3 regions of the Streptomyces sp. 17_S59 genome follow, and region 3 is predicted to be linked to each of the others. Evidence: riboswitches for the same ligand, from Rfam matches in the RefSeq annotation. Region 3 holds a riboswitch; each other region holds the start of a gene.
What was found. A riboswitch is a leader RNA that binds a small molecule or an ion and turns the genes downstream of it on or off. The one in region 3 is predicted to bind cyclic di-AMP.

Region 1 (4,998 bases), 520 kb from region 3:
CGAGCGATTCGGCTTCCTCTCCCCGGCCGTGGATGAAGAGCCAGCGCGGACTCTCCGGCACATGGCGGCGTACGAACAGGATGACCAGCCCCAGGACGACGCCGAGCCCGAACGTCAGCCGCCAGCCGACGTCCTTCGCAAAGATGCTCGTGTCGAGCATCAGTATCGACAGCAGCGAGCCCGCGATGGCGCCCAGCCAGAAGCTGCCGTTGATGATCAGGTCGACGCGGCCCCGGTAGGCGGCCGGGATCAGCTCGTCGATCGCGGAGTTGATGGCCGCGTACTCCCCGCCGATGCCGAAGCCCGTAAAGAAGCGGAAGGCGAAGAACCACCAGGAGGAGTAGGACAGCGCGGTCAGCGCGGTGGCCGTCAGGTAGACGGCGAGCGTGACCATGAAGAGCTTCTTGCGGCCGAACAGGTCCGTCAGCCGCCCGAAGAACAGCGCTCCGGAGCAGGCCCCGGCCACGTACAGCGCCGCGGCGAGGCCCGTCACGCCGCCCGAGGTGATGGGCAGGCCGCTGCCCCGCTCGGAGAGGCGGCCGGCGATGTTGCCGACGACGGTGACTTCGAGGCCGTCGAGGACCCACACCGTGCCGAGTCCGATCACCACGGTCCAGTGCCACCGGGACCAGGGGAGCCGGTCCAGGCGGGCGGGCACGGACGTGGTGATCGTCCTCGCAGTCGTCGTCACGTTCTCTGATTTCCCGATCGAACTCAGAACATTCACGGGAATCAGGGCTAATAGGACGACTTATGCGATTGTCGCCCGACTGCCTCGCTGCGGTTGCAGGAGCCGTCCCGGGACGGGAGCGCTCATACGAGTGGACGGCTCCTACGACCGGGCGGCTCCTCTTACAGCTGCCCTTACGGCCGGACGGCCCTTACGGCTGGAGTCCTCGCGCCCGCAGCCAGGGCAGCGGGTCCACCGGCGAGCCGCCGCCCGGCCGCACCTCCAGGTGCAGGTGGGGGCCCGTGACGTTGCCGGTCGCGCCGACCCGGCCGATGACGGTGCCGGTGCCGACCTGGCCCGAGGTGATGACCATCGACGACAGGTGGCAGTACCAGACCTCGGTGCCGTCGTCGAGCGTCAGTACGATCCGGTAGCCGTACGCGCCCGCCCAGCCCGCCTGGGTGACCGTGCCGCCGGACACCGCCTTCACGGGGGTGCCGGTCGGGGCCGCGAAGTCCTCGCCGGTGTGGTTCGCGGACCACATGTTCCCGGCCTGGCCGAAGCCCGCGGTGAGGGTGTACGAGGCCACGGGGAGGACGTACGAGCCGGACGCGGAGGTCCTGGACGCGCCCTCGGAGGCGTCCTCCGCCCCGGACTCCCCGGCGGCCGAGGGCTTTTCGGCTGCCGCTCCCGCCGCGGGGTGGGTCTGTCCGTGCCCGGCCTGCTCCTGCCGGGCCTCCGCTGCCGCTGCTTCCGCCTGCTGCGCCTGCTGCGCTTGCGCCTGCTCCGCCTTGTGGGCCTCGACTCTTTCCGCCGCGGCCTGCCGCTGCCGCTCCGCCGCCGCGTGCAGCTCGCCCTCCTCCGCGGCCCGGTCGGCCGCGGCCTGCTGGTGCTCCGCCTGCTGGAGGATCCGGTTGCGCAGGGCCTCGCCCGCATCCGCCGTGTCCCGGACGACGGCCGTCCCGTCCGCTGCTGCGCCCTGCGCGGCGGAATCCGAATGCCCGTTCTCCTCGCCGCCTATCAGCGAGCCGACTCCCGGAATCTTCTGCGCCAGATCGGGCACGGATATCGGCGCCGCCTGCCGCTCCTGGGCGCTCGCCATTCCGCCCGCGCCGACGGCCGCGATCATGCCCACGCCCAGCACCGCACCGCTGCGGGCCATCGTGCCGCCGCGCTGCTTCACCACGCGGTGCCGGCCCCGGCCGGCCGGGGCCGCGGTCTCCTCGGAGGGGGCGTACGAGGGGTCATACAGGGGGTCGTACGAACTGCCGTCGTCAGCAGGCATGTTGGACGCCACGGAGGCGCACTCCTTTCCTTCCTACTCGCCTACCGGGTTAGCTGACGGGTTCGGAGCAGGAAGGTCCCCTACGGGCCGGCGTGCGGCCCGACTCACCCCAGAGTGTGGTTCCCCGGTTCCACCGACGGGATTCGGCGAAGGCGCACGGCGCCGCCCCTTGCGGCGGTGACAACAACCGCGCTGCGTTATCGAACGTTAATAGACACGGCGGCCGAAATCCAAGCCGAAAGCGTGAATCCACAACGCTCTTGGGGAGTCTTTGCAGTTCGTGCGAACTGAGCGTTCGTCAGTTGTTATGGCTCTGCATGCGGATGAATACGGACGGTACGGGGGTGGGTGGCGGGGCGGTGGGGCGGTGGGGGCGGGTCGGCCTCCGGCGGTCTTTCCCCACCCCGCCCCTTCCCGTAACCGGGGGCTCCGCCCCCGGACCCCCGGTCCTCAAGCGCCGGACGGGCTGGATTTTCCAGCCCGTCCGGCGTTGGCTCAGCCGTTGTTCGACGAGGGGCGGCGGGGGCGCCGACGGCGCGCCTGGGTGCCCTCGCTGCGCGGGGCGTCCGGCTGCTGGGCGCCCGGGCGCGGCCGGCGGCGGGAGCGGGACGGGGTGTCCGTGCGCTTCGAGATCGCGTTCGGCTTCGTCTTCTGCTTCGGCTGCGGCTGGGGCGGAGGTGCGATCGTCACCGGGATTCCGCTCGGCTCGCGGGCGCCCGTGATGCGGGCCAGTTCCGGGTCCTCCGGGTGGACCCGGGCCGTGTTCGGGGTGATCTGCGCCGTGGCCATCATCCGGCTCATCTCACGCCGCTCTTCCGGCAGTACGAGCGTGACGACCGTTCCCGACTCGCCCGCCCGTGCCGTGCGGCCGCCCCGGTGCAGGTAGTCCTTGTGGTCGACCGGCGGGTCTATGTTGACGACCAGGTCCAGGCCGTCGATGTGGATGCCGCGCGCCGCCACGTTCGTCGCGATCAGGGCCGTGACCTGGTCCGTACGGAACTGGTCGAGCACCCGGTTGCGCTGCGGCTGGCTCTTGCCGCCGTGCAGCGCCGCCGCCCGTACGCCCTGCGACAGCAGCCGCTTGACCAGGCGGTCGGCGCCCCGCTTGGTGTCCACGAACATGATCACGCGCCCGGCGCGGGCCGCGATGCGCGTGACCGTGTCCTTCTTCGCGTCCATGTCCGCGACGTGCAGCAGGTGGTGGTCCATCGTGACGACCGCGCCCACCGAGGCGTCGACGGAGTGCGTCACCGGGTCGCTGAGGAAGCGGCGCACGAGCCGGTCGACGTTGCGGTCGAGGGTCGCGGAGAACAGCATCCGCTGGCCGTCCGGGGCGACCTGGTCGAGCAGCCGGGTGACCTGCGGCAGGAAGCCCATGTCGGCCATCTGGTCGGCCTCGTCCAGGACCGTGATCGTCACGTCGCCGAGCTTGCAGTCGCCGCGCTGGATGAGGTCCGCGAGCCGGCCCGGCGTGGCGACCAGGACCTCCGCGCCGCGCGCGAGGGTCTGGGCCTGCCGGCCGATGGACATGCCGCCGACGACGGTGGCGGTCCGCAGGTTGACGGCGGACGCGTACGGGGCGAGGGAGTCGGTGACCTGCTGGGCCAGTTCCCGTGTGGGGACGAGCACGAGCGCGAGCGGGCGCCCGGGCTCGGCCCGTCGGCCCGCGGTGCGGGCCAGGAGCGCCAGGCCGAAGGCGAGGGTCTTGCCGGAGCCCGTACGGCCGCGGCCGAGGACGTCGCGGCCGGCGAGGGAGTTGGGGAGGGTGGCCGCCTGGATCGGGAAGGGCTCGGTGACGCCCTCCCGGGTCAGGGTGGAGAGCAGGGCCGCGGGCATGTCCATCGCGGCGAAGGAGTCGACGGGCGGCAGCGCCGGCGTCGTGGTGACCGGGACCTCGAACTCACCGCCCTGGGGCGCGGCGGGCCTGCGGCGCGCGGGGCCCGAAGGGGCCTGGTTGCGGGGCGAGCCCTGGTTGCGGGGCGCGCGGGAGGGGCGGGAGGCGCGGCTGGGGCGCCCTGATCCGTCGGGGCGGCGACCGGAGCCATCGGGACGTGCGGCAGAGCGAGTCATTGGGGACCTTCCCTCGACGGGTGCCAAGCCCCCTGGGTGCGGACAGGCTCGGTTGGATGCGGACGGGCTCGGTGTGGACGGGCGTGACAATGGGGCCCGCACCAGTGGTGCGGGCCCCATCGGGAGCATCGGTTCGTCAGATGGTGGTGATGTTCTCCGCCTGCAGACCCTTCGGGCCCTGCGCGACGTCGAAGGACACCTTCTGGCCCTCGAACAGCTCACGGAAGCCGTTGGAGGTGATGTTCGAGTAGTGGGCGAAGACGTCGGGGCCGCCGCCGTCCTGCTCGATGAAGCCGAAGCCCTTTTCCGAGTTGAACCACTTCACGGTGCCAGTCGCCATGTCAGTCTCCTTAGTGAATGGCGTGGACCCACACCGCCAGACCGGAAGAGACCGGCGCAAACAAAAATGCGCCACCGGCTACATAACCGAGGCGCACACGAGTTCATGGGTACCACAACTGCAACTCGAACAACCGTAGCATACAGCGCGGCCCGCCCCAACCCCTTCGCGCCCCCGGTGCCCCTGTTTCCCTCTGTTTCCCTCTGTTTCCCCTCCCCCGCCTCTCCCGCTCGGCCCTATAACTCCACGCCCTGCGCGCGGGCATGCCGGTCCGCGGCCACCTCCGCCTCCGTCTCGTCCAGGTAGACCTCGCAGACGAGCCGGCCGTCGGCCGTCATGTTGTGCTCCAGCTCCCACAGGCTGACCTCGCCGCCGCCCTCCAGCAGGAACGCGTGCTCGTAGAAGCGGCACCACGTGGCGTCCCGGCCCGCGCCCCGGCGCCTGGGCTTGGTGATCAGCGCGATGTGGTGGCCGAGCGCCCCCTGGAGCAGCTCGCGCACCACCTCCCCGGGCCCGTCCGCGTTCTCGGCCCGGCGCAGGAGCCGCCGGGCGTGGTCGGGCGAGGCCTCGGAGACGTACTCCCTGCGCGGCCGGGTCGGGCCCATGGCCAGCAGCAGCTCCTCGGCCAGCCAG
Region 2 (4,998 bases), 2.7 Mb from region 3:
AGGGACGTACATGCCCATGGGACACACGGCCATGCAACAGGCCGGTTCCGGCGGCCTGACAGTGACCGAGCACCGCCTGGCCAACGGTCTGCGAGTGGTGCTCTCCGAGGACCACCTGACTCCCGTCGCGGCTGTCTGCCTCTGGTACGACGTCGGCTCACGCCACGAGGTCAAGGGCCGCACCGGCCTCGCCCACCTCTTCGAGCACCTGATGTTCCAGGGCTCGGCCCAGGTCAAGGGCAACGGCCACTTCGAGCTGGTGCAGGGCGCGGGCGGCTCGCTCAACGGCACCACCAGCTTCGAGCGCACCAACTACTTCGAGACCATGCCCGCCCACCAGGTGGAGCTGGCCCTGTGGCTGGAAGCCGACCGGATGGGCTCGCTGCTCACCGCGCTCGACGACGAGTCCATGGAGAACCAGCGCGACGTCGTGAAGAACGAGCGCCGCCAGCGGTACGACAACGTGCCCTACGGCACCGCGTTCGAGAAGCTGACCGGCATGGCCTACCCCGACGGCCACCCGTACCACCACACCCCGATCGGCTCGATGGCCGACCTGGACGCCGCCTCCCTGGAGGACGCGCGCGCCTTCTTCCGCACGTACTACGCCCCCGGCAACGCCGTTCTCACGGTCGTCGGCGACATCGACACCGAGCAGACGCTCGCCTGGATCGGGAAGTACTTCGGCTCCATCCCGTCGCACGACGGCAAGCAGCCCCCGCGCGACGGCTCGCTGCCCGACACCCTCGGCGAGGAGCTGCGCGAGGTCGTGCGCGAGGAGGTGCCCTCCCGCGCGCTGATGGCCGCCTACCGCCTCCCGCACGACGGCACCCGTGAGGCCGACGCGGCCGACCTGGCCCTCACCATCCTCGGCGGCGGCGAGTCCTCCCGCCTCCACAACCGCCTGGTCCGCCACGACCGCACCGCTGTCGCGGCCGGCTTCGGCCTGCTGCGCCTCGCGGGCGCCCCCTCGCTCGGCTGGCTGGACGTCAAGGCGTCCGGGGGCGTCGAGGTGCCCGCCATCGAGGCCGCCGTGGACGAGGAGCTGGCCCGCTTCGCCGTCGAGGGGCCCACCGCGCAGGAGATGGAGCGCGCCCAGGCCCAGCTGGAGCGCGAGTGGCTGGACCGGCTCGCCACCGTCAGCGGCCGGGCGGACGAACTGTGCCGCTTCGCCGTGCTGTTCGGCGACCCCAAGCTGGCCCTCACGGCCGTCGACCGCGCCCTGGAGGTCACGCCCGAGGAGGTGCAGGCGGTCGCCAAGGCCCGGCTGCACCCGGCCAACCGCGCGGTGCTGGTCTACGAGCCGACGCCCGGGCCGGCCGACGGCGTGGCCGAGGAGGCCGAGGCCGTCCACGGCGCCGAGGACACCGATGCCGAGGGCACCGGAGCCCCCACCGCCGCCGAGACGAACGAGGAAGAGGAGACGGCCCAGTGAACGACGCCGTAGCCCCGAGCACCACGGAGACCGCAGGCCCCTCGATGGAATTCCACCCCCAGCCCCAGCCCGGCCTGCCGACCCCCTGGGCTTTCCCCGCCCCCGGGCGCGGGCAGCTGTCCAACGGCCTCACCCTGCTCCGCTGCCACCGCCCCGGCCAGCAGGTCATCGCGGTCGAGGTCAGCCTGGACGCCCCGCTGGACGCCGAGCCCGAGGGCCTGGACGGCGTGGCGACGATCATGGCGCGCGCCTTCTCGGAGGGCACCGACAAGCTCAGCGCGGAGGACTTCACCGCCGAGCTGGAGCGCTGCGGCGCCACTCTCGACGCGCACGCCGACCACCCCGGCGTCCGCCTCTCCCTGGAGGTCCCCGCCTCCCGGCTGGCCAAGGCCCTCGGCCTGCTCGCGGACGCCCTGCGCGCCCCCGCGTTCCCGGACGACGAGATCGAGCGCCTCGTCCGCAACCGCCTGGACGAGATCCCGCACGAGCTGGCCAACCCCGCCCGGCGCGCGGCCGTGGCCCTGTCCGCCGAGCTGTTCCCGGCCGACTCCCGGATGTCCCGTCCCCGGCAGGGCACCGAGGAGACCGTCGAGCGCATCGACGCCGCCGCCGTGCGGGCCTTCTACGAGGCGCACGTCCGCCCCGCCACCGCGACCGCGGTGGTCGTCGGCGACTTCACCGGCATCGACCTCGACCAGGTCCTGGCCGACACCCTGGGCGCCTGGACGGGCGCCCCCGCCGAGCCCCGGCCCGTGCCGGCGGTCGGCGGCGACGACACCGGCCGCGTCGTCATCGTGGACCGGCCCGGCGCGGTCCAGACCCAGCTGCTCATCGGCCGCACCGGACCGGACCGGCACGACAGCGTCTGGCCCGCCCAGGTGCTCGGCACCTACTGCCTCGGCGGCACCCTGACGTCCCGTCTGGACAAGGTCCTGCGCGAGGAGAAGGGCTACACCTACGGCGTCCGCTCCTTCGGCCAGGTGCTGCGCTCCGGCCCCGAGGGCACGGGCACCGCGCTGCTCGCCATCAGCGGCTCCGTGGACACCCCCAACACCGGGCCGGCGCTGGAGGACCTCTGGACGGTCCTGCGCACGCTCGCCGCCGAGGGCCTCACCGAGGCCGAGCGCGACGTGGCCGTGCAGAACCTGGTCGGGGTCGCCCCGCTGAAGTACGAGACGGCGGCGGCCGTCGCGGGCACGCTGGCGGACCAGGTCGAGCAGCACCTGGCGGACGACTTCCAGGCGCGGCTGTACGAACGCCTCGCGGAGACGGGCACGGTGGAGGCCACCGCGGCCGTCGTGAGCGCCTTCCCGGCCGACCGCCTGGTCACCGTCCTCGTCGGCGACGCGGCCGAGATCACGGAGCCGGTCAAGGCGCTGGGCATCGGCCCCGTGACGGTCGTCACGGCCTGACGGCTGCTCAAGCCGGCAGCCGTACCCCGGCGCACCAGGGAGGCGCGTGGGCTCACCGAGTCCCACGCGCCTCCCTTATGTCCAATTTCAGGCAGTGGTTGCGTGTTGGTCGTGTGGCGTACGTCATAAAAGCTGCGTTCTGTTTGCCGTTCGAATCTGACGCGGATTAGCGTCAGGGCGGCTGTCCGTCAGATCGGAGCCGCAACCGCGGCCCCGGGCAGTCATCGCCGAGTCCCCGAGCGCGAGCAAGGGGAGCCGGGGACCCACACGTCCCCTGGGGTGAATCGGCCCCCTTTCACGAGGGAGCCGTAGGAGACCTTCCTGCTCCGAACCCGTCAGCTAACCCGGTAGGCGAGAAGGAAGGAAAGGATAGCGACAGCCATGTCGTTCACCCGTCCCACCGGGAAACACCGTCGTCCGGGCCGCGCCGTTCGCGTGGGCGCCAACGTGGCGGGCATAGCCACCCTCACGGCCGCCGGCGTCGTCGCCGGAGTCGCCGCCCCGGCCTTCGCCGCCTCCGACGACACCCACCGCCCCGAGGACACCGGCCTCAACCAGGCCATCGTCATCGGTGACGTCATGGCCGACAACGTCGACGCCCAGGCCGAGACCCAGCGCAGCGCCGCCGACGAGGCCGCCGCCCGCCACCAGGCCGAGGTCTCCGCCCGGCAGAAGGCCGCCGACGCCAAGCAGCGCGCCGAAGAGGCCAAGCGCAAGATCGAGGAGGAGCGCGCCGCCAAGGAGCGCGCCGCCCGCGAGGCCGAGCGCAAGCGCCTCAACACCTTCGTGATGCCGATCGACGGCTCCTACGTCTCCACCGGCTACAAGGCCTCCAGCGGCCTGTGGTCCTCCGGCAGCCACACCGGCGTCGACTTCCACGCCGAGTCGGGCACCTCCGTGCACGCCGTGGGCATGGGCACCATTGTCGAGGCCGGCTGGGGCGGCGCGTACGGCAACAACGTCGTCATCAAGATGAACGACGGCACCTACACCCAGTACGGCCACCTGTCGTCGATCGACGTGTCCGTCGGCCAGTCGGTCACCCCCGGCCAGCAGATCGGCCTCTCCGGCGCCACCGGCAACGTCACCGGCCCGCACCTGCACTTCGAGGCCCGCACGGCCCCCACCTACGGCTCCGACATCGACCCGGTCGCCTACCTGCGCTCGCACGGCGTCGACCTGTAGCCGGCGCGCGGCGGAGCCGCACACGAGCTTGCGAAGGACCCCGGCCCCGGCCGGGGTCCTTTCCGTCGGTCCGTGTCCGGTACGGGCTCAGGCTTGTCCGATGGCGGCTCATATCCAGCGGCCCGGCAGCCGCATTGGCCGGAAAATATCCTTGGCCATAAGGCGCCGTCGGAAATTCCCGGAGTTTGCCATAGAGTCGCGTGCGTGAACGGCGAGGGCGAAGACAGGCGTGAGGGCGGCCGGATTTCCACGCACGCCGTGTGCACGGCGATTCGCGACGACATCGTCTCCGGCGTCTTCCCGCCCGGCAGCCGGCTCGTCGAGGAACTCCTCGCCCGCCGCTACGGCGTCTCCCGGGTGCCCGTCCGCGAGGCCCTGCGCACCCTGGCCTCCGAGGGCTTCGTGACCACCCGCCGGCACGCCGGCGCCTGCGTGGCGGAGCCCTCCGAGCAGGAGGCCGCCGACCTGCTCGACGTTCGCGCCCTGCTGGAGCCGCTGGGCGCCGCGCGGGCCGCGCAGCGGCGCACCGACGCCCACCTCAAGGTCCTGCGCGGGCTGGTCCGGCTGGGCCGGGACCGGGCCCGCACGGGCCGCACGGGCGATCTGCGCCCCCTGGGCGACTGGTTCGACGAGACCCTCGCCCAGGCCTCCGGCAGCCCCAGCCTCGCCACGCTGCTCACCCAGCTGCGCCGCAAGATCGCCTGGGTGTACGCGCCCGAGGCGCCGCTGCACCCGGTGGCGGACTGGGAGACGTGCGGGGCGCTCGTGGACGCCGTGGCCCGCCGGGACGCGGAGCGGGCGCGCGCCCTCGCCGCGGTGCGCGCCGGGCGCTCGCCCGGCACCTACCGGATGCGCCGGGCGGACCACCCGAAACACGCTGTAAACACCGCCGGTTTTCGCTCTTAACAACGCGCCGCTATTACTGGGGAAATAGGCCGGGAAATCGTGGCGGTTTCCGGTCGGCGT
Region 3 (4,998 bases):
GCCGCCGTGGTCTTCGGACGCAGGTGGCGGGACGACGAGCCGCCCCCGCCCAGCCAGCCGCAGCGGCGCTCGGGCGCGTGGGAGACGCCGGTGGAACACCGGACCGGGCCCGAGACGCCCGACCACGGTCCGGGCCACGCCCACGACGAGGAGTCGGTCGGCTACGTCACCCAGCACCACGAGTCGGACGAGATGGAGACGGAGGCCAACGGGGAGCGCCGCCTTCCGCACGAGATGCGGAACCCGGGCGCCCACCCCGAGGAGCTGACCGACGAGCAGAAGAAGTGGAGCCCCGGGGGCAGCGGCTCCTTCGGCAGCGGGGGCAGCGGGCGCCACTGAGCGCTCCGTGGGAAGCGGAGTGCGTCGTCTGCAGGCCGGTGGTGGCTGGTCGCGCAGTTCCCCGCGCCCCTTCGGGGCGCTCCCCGCCCCACTCGGTAGCGTCGGGGCGTGCACGAGAACCACACGCCCCCCGCCCCACCCCTCTTCACCTGGGAATTCGCCGCCGACCCCTACCCCGCGTACGCCTGGCTGCGCGAGCACGCCCCCGTGCACCGCACCGCGCTGCCCAGCGGTGTCGAGGCCTGGCTCGTCACCCGCTACGCCGACGCCCGGCAGGCGCTCGCCGACCAGCGGCTGTCGAAGAACCCCGTGCACCACGCCGAGAGCGCCCACGGCAAGGGCAAGGTCGGCATCCCCGGGGAGCGCAGCGCGAACCTGATGACGCACCTGCTCAACATCGACCCCCCGGACCACACCCGGCTGCGCCGCCTGGTCTCCAAGGCGTTCACCCCGCGCCGGGTGGCGGAGTTCGCGCCCCGGGTGCAGGAGCTGACCGACCAGCTCATCGGCACGATTTTGAATAAGCAGGGCGCCGAGAAGGGGGAGGCGGACCTCATCCACGAGTTCGCCTTTCCCCTCCCCATCTACGCCATCTGCGACATGCTCGGCGTCCCGGCCGAGGACCAGGACGACTTCCGCGACTGGGCGGGGATGATGATCCGCCACGGCGGCGGGCCGCGCGGTGGAGTGGCCCGCTCCGTCAAGAAGATGCGGACGTACCTCGCGGAACTGATCAACCGAAAGCGGGAGGATCCCGGGGAAGACCTCATTTCCGGACTGATCAGGGCGAGCGACCACGGCGAGCACCTCACCGAGAACGAGGCCGCGGCCATGGCCTTCATCCTCTTGTTCGCCGGTTTTGAAACAACTGTGAACCTGATCGGTAACGGAACCTATGCGCTCCTGCGCCATCCGGAGCAGCGCGAGCGCCTCCAGCGGGCGCTCGCGGAGGGCGACGAGAGCCTGCTGGCGACCGGTGTGGAGGAACTCCTGCGCTACGACGGGCCGGTGGAGCTGGCCACGTGGCGGTTCGCGACCCAGGACCTCACCCTGGGCGGGCAGCGCATCGCCGAGGGCGACCCCGTGCTCGTCGTCCTCGCCGCCGCCGACCGCGACCCGGCGCGCTTCGCCGACCCCGACACCCTCGACCTGGCCAGGCGCGACAACCAGCACCTCGGCTACGGGCACGGCATCCACTACTGTCTGGGCGCACCACTGGCGCGCCTGGAAGGGCAGACGGCGCTCGCGACGCTGCTGCGCCGGCTGCCCGATCTGCGGCTCGCGGCCGACCCCGACGACCTGCGCTGGCGCGGCGGACTCATCATGCGCGGACTGCGCACGCTGCCGGTCGCGTTCACGCCCGAGCGCCCCGGATCCACTATCAGATGACCTCGCGCCGGCCTATGTGATCTCCGCGTGACCTCCGCTACACCGGCTTGTGACCCTCGGGGGTCGTCGCTATGTTCGACGACCACATCAGCCGCCACACGAGAGGCCCTCACATGCGCTCCGGCTCCGGTAGACATCGCCGCCCCCGCCAGGTACCCGCCATCGTGCTCGCAGCGGGGGTGACGGGCGCGAGCATCGCCATGCCGCTGCTCGCGGCCACCGGCGCCAGCGCCGCGGACACGGGGACCTGGGACCACGTCGCCCAGTGCGAGACCGGGGGCATGTGGAGCGCCAACTCGGGCAACGGCTCCTACGGCGGGCTCCAGCTCACCCAGGACGTGTGGGAGCAGAACGGCGGCCTGGCCTACGCGCCGCGCCCGGACCTGGCCAGCCGCGCCCAGCAGATCGCCGTCGCGGAGCGGGTGCTTCAGGGGCAGGGCCCGGAGGCCTGGCAGGGCTGCGCGTCCGGTGCGGGGCTGACCAAGGATCAGCCGGTGGCCGAGGTGAACCCGGGCGGCGGCGAGTCGACCGTGCCGGACGGGCCCTCGAAGCCCGTGTCCGAGCGGCCGACGTCGGTCACGCCGGAGCACGGGACCTCCACGCCGACCTCCCCGGCGCACAAGGGAGGCAAGGGCGGCAACGGCACCCCGTCGGGTGCGCCGTCCGGGACCTCCACGCCGTCGCCCTCCACGTCGCAGACGCCCGGCGCATCCACTTCGCCGTCCTCGTCGCCCTCCTCGTCCTCGTCCTCGTCCCCGTCCGCCTCGCCGTCCTCGCCCGGTTCTTCCGCGAGCCCCTCCACGAGCCCCTCCACGAGCCCCTCCTCGTCCGCCCCGGCGACAGGCTCTCCGGACGCGCCGGACGGGAAGCACCGCAAGGACCCCTCCGGCGACCCCTCGGGCACCCCCGTGGACCCGGCGTCCGCCACCCCGCAGTCGCCTGACGGAGCGTCCACCGAGCCCGGCACCGGCAGGCACCGCGCCGAGCCCTCGCGCTCCGGCGACGCGCAGCACGCCTCGCGCGGCGGCGAGGACGCCCGTACGGACCTGTCGGCCGGTGCGGGCGACTACACGGTGCGCCCCGGTGACAACCTGTCAGTCATAGCGGAGGAGCACTCCGTTGCCGGTGGCTGGCAGACGCTCTATCAGAAGAACAACAAAACTGTCGGAAGCGATCCGGACCTCATCAAGCCTGGTCAGCGGCTCGATGTCCGTAAGTAGCAGGGAGGTTCGGGGCGAATGTCCGTTCCAGTCGAAAGTGAGACATGGGTCTCGTTCGGTTGGGGCTGGAGTGAGTTCGTCCGTTCGCTTCAAACCCCGCCTCACCTGCGGAAATGATCGGTTCCCACGAGTAACTTCCGGCAACCGTGGCCGAAAAGTGGGGTTTGAACACGCCGCCTGACTGTGTTTAACGTCGTCACCGCTCGCCACCGCGAGCACCACGGCCGCACGCCGAATCCTGCCGGCGGCCGGGGGAGTCGTCGCGCAAGCGCCGTAGGCAGGAGCGGGGGAACCAAGGTAGGGCGCCGGATCCGGTCCCACGGCCAGTGGCCTGGGGAGCGGGACGGCTTGGGGTGAAGCCCGGTGCACAACACCGGGCCGGGCAGACTCACGGTCCGAACCCGACAGCTCACCTCGTAGGCGTCGGTGAGGAAAACGACTCATGTCCAAGGGCAAGCACCGTCGTCCGTCCAAGGCCGTCCGCATCGTCGCGCTCGCCGGCGTCACCGGCGCAGCGGTCGCAGCCCCTCTGATGGTCGCGACCTCCGCCCACGCCGCCTCCGTCGACCAGTGGGACAAGGTCGCCCAGTGCGAGTCCACTGGCAACTGGCACATCAACACCGGCAACGGCTACTACGGCGGCCTGCAGTTCGCGCAGGACTCCTGGGTCGCCGCGGGCGGTACCCAGTACGCCCCGCGCGCCGACCTGGCCACCAAGGCCCAGCAGATCGCCACCGCCGAGCGCCTGCTCGCCATGCAGGGCCCGGGCGCCTGGGGCTGCGCCGGCGCGGGCAGCCTGAGCAAGGGCGGCGCGAAGGCCGACGTGGACACCTCGGGCTCCGGCTCCGTGTCGAAGAAGTCCTCGAAGTCCTCCTCGCACGGCAGCTCCACCACGAGCCACGCCGACCGCAGCCAGCGCTCCACCGCGCCGAAGCACGCCAAGCCGGCCCAGGAGGCGGACGAGCAGGCCGACGAGACCCCGGCGCCGAAGCAGCGCGCGCCGAAGCACGCCGCCCCGCAGACCGTGCAGAAGGGCGACGGCAACTACGAGGTCAAGGAAGGCGACACCCTCTCCAAGATCGCTGAGACCCAGCAGATCAAGGGCGGCTGGGAGAAGCTGTACGACCTCAACAAGAACATCGTCGCCAACGCGGACACCATCTACCCGGGTCAGATGCTGCACACCAGCTGATCGCGTCCGGTCCTCGCCCTCCGCCCCGAGCACGGGCGAGGACCGGTGCACGACCGACGGGTGAGCGGCCTCCGCCGCGACGCCGCTCATGCGCGGGACCGCCCCGCTCCGATGCGCCTTCCCCCCGAGCCGCATCGGAGCGGGGCTCCGTCGTTCCCGGGCGGTTTTTCCGTTGAGCGAACAGACGGGCTGTTCATCCCGCGATCTCGGCGTTTGTGCTGTTTTTTCAGATTTTCCGGCCCGGTTGCGCGGTCCGCGGGCGGGGGCAGCCTCCCGGGCCCGTTAGGCTCGTGCTGCAGAACTCCAGACACACACGAAGGAGACCCTCGTGCCGTCCATCGACGTCGTCGTAGCTCGCGAGATCCTCGACTCGCGAGGCAACCCCACGGTCGAGGTCGAGGTCGGCCTCGACGACGGCTCCACGGGCCGTGCCGCCGTGCCGTCCGGCGCCTCCACCGGTGCCTTCGAGGCCATCGAGCTGCGTGACGGCGACCCGGAGCGCTACCTCGGCAAGGGCGTCGAGAAGGCCGTCCTCGCCGTCATCGAGCAGATCGGCCCGGAGCTGGTCGGCTACGACGCCACCGAGCAGCGCCTGATCGACCAGGCCATGTTCGACCTGGACGCCACCGACAACAAGGGCTCGCTGGGCGCCAACGCCATCCTGGGCGTCTCCCTCGCCGTCGCGCACGCCGCCTCCGAGGCGTCCGACCTGCCGCTCTTCCGCTACCTCGGCGGCCCGAACGCGCACCTGCTGCCCGTTCCGATGATGAACATCCTGAACGGCGGCTCGCACGCCGACTCCAACGTGGACATCCAGGAGTTCATGATCGCCCCGATCGGCGCGGAGTCCTTCTCCGA

Region 1: it holds a riboswitch for cyclic di-AMP, as region 3 does, so the genes downstream of both, AC1Z4A_RS14605 (M23 family metallopeptidase) here and AC1Z4A_RS12200 (transglycosylase family protein) in region 3, are expected to answer to the same signal.
Region 2: it holds a riboswitch for cyclic di-AMP, as region 3 does, so the genes downstream of both, AC1Z4A_RS24885 (M23 family metallopeptidase) here and AC1Z4A_RS12200 (transglycosylase family protein) in region 3, are expected to answer to the same signal.

The regions. Positions count from the first base shown of each region.
Region 1 is NZ_JBXOWD010000001.1:3,299,146-3,304,143, forward strand. It holds gene AC1Z4A_RS14600 (MFS transporter) at 1-691, opposite strand, end outside; gene AC1Z4A_RS14605 (M23 family metallopeptidase) at 882-1,967, opposite strand; cyclic di-AMP (ydaO/yuaA leader) riboswitch at 1,979-2,114, opposite strand; gene AC1Z4A_RS14610 (DEAD/DEAH box helicase) at 2,451-4,025, opposite strand; gene AC1Z4A_RS14615 (cold-shock protein) at 4,162-4,365, opposite strand; gene AC1Z4A_RS14620 (DUF6227 family protein) at 4,602-4,998, opposite strand, start outside.
Region 2 is NZ_JBXOWD010000001.1:5,457,128-5,462,125, forward strand. It holds gene AC1Z4A_RS24875 (M16 family metallopeptidase) at 17-1,435, shown strand; gene AC1Z4A_RS24880 (M16 family metallopeptidase) at 1,480-2,847, shown strand; cyclic di-AMP (ydaO/yuaA leader) riboswitch at 3,063-3,215, shown strand; gene AC1Z4A_RS24885 (M23 family metallopeptidase) at 3,229-4,032, shown strand; gene AC1Z4A_RS24890 (GntR family transcriptional regulator) at 4,237-4,938, shown strand.
Region 3 is NZ_JBXOWD010000001.1:2,774,512-2,779,509, reverse strand. It holds gene AC1Z4A_RS12215 (DUF6479 family protein) at 1-339, shown strand, start outside; gene AC1Z4A_RS12210 (cytochrome P450 family protein) at 448-1,728, shown strand; gene AC1Z4A_RS12205 (transglycosylase family protein) at 1,893-2,948, shown strand; cyclic di-AMP (ydaO/yuaA leader) riboswitch at 3,208-3,386, shown strand; gene AC1Z4A_RS12200 (transglycosylase family protein) at 3,391-4,140, shown strand; gene eno (phosphopyruvate hydratase) at 4,469-4,998, shown strand, end outside.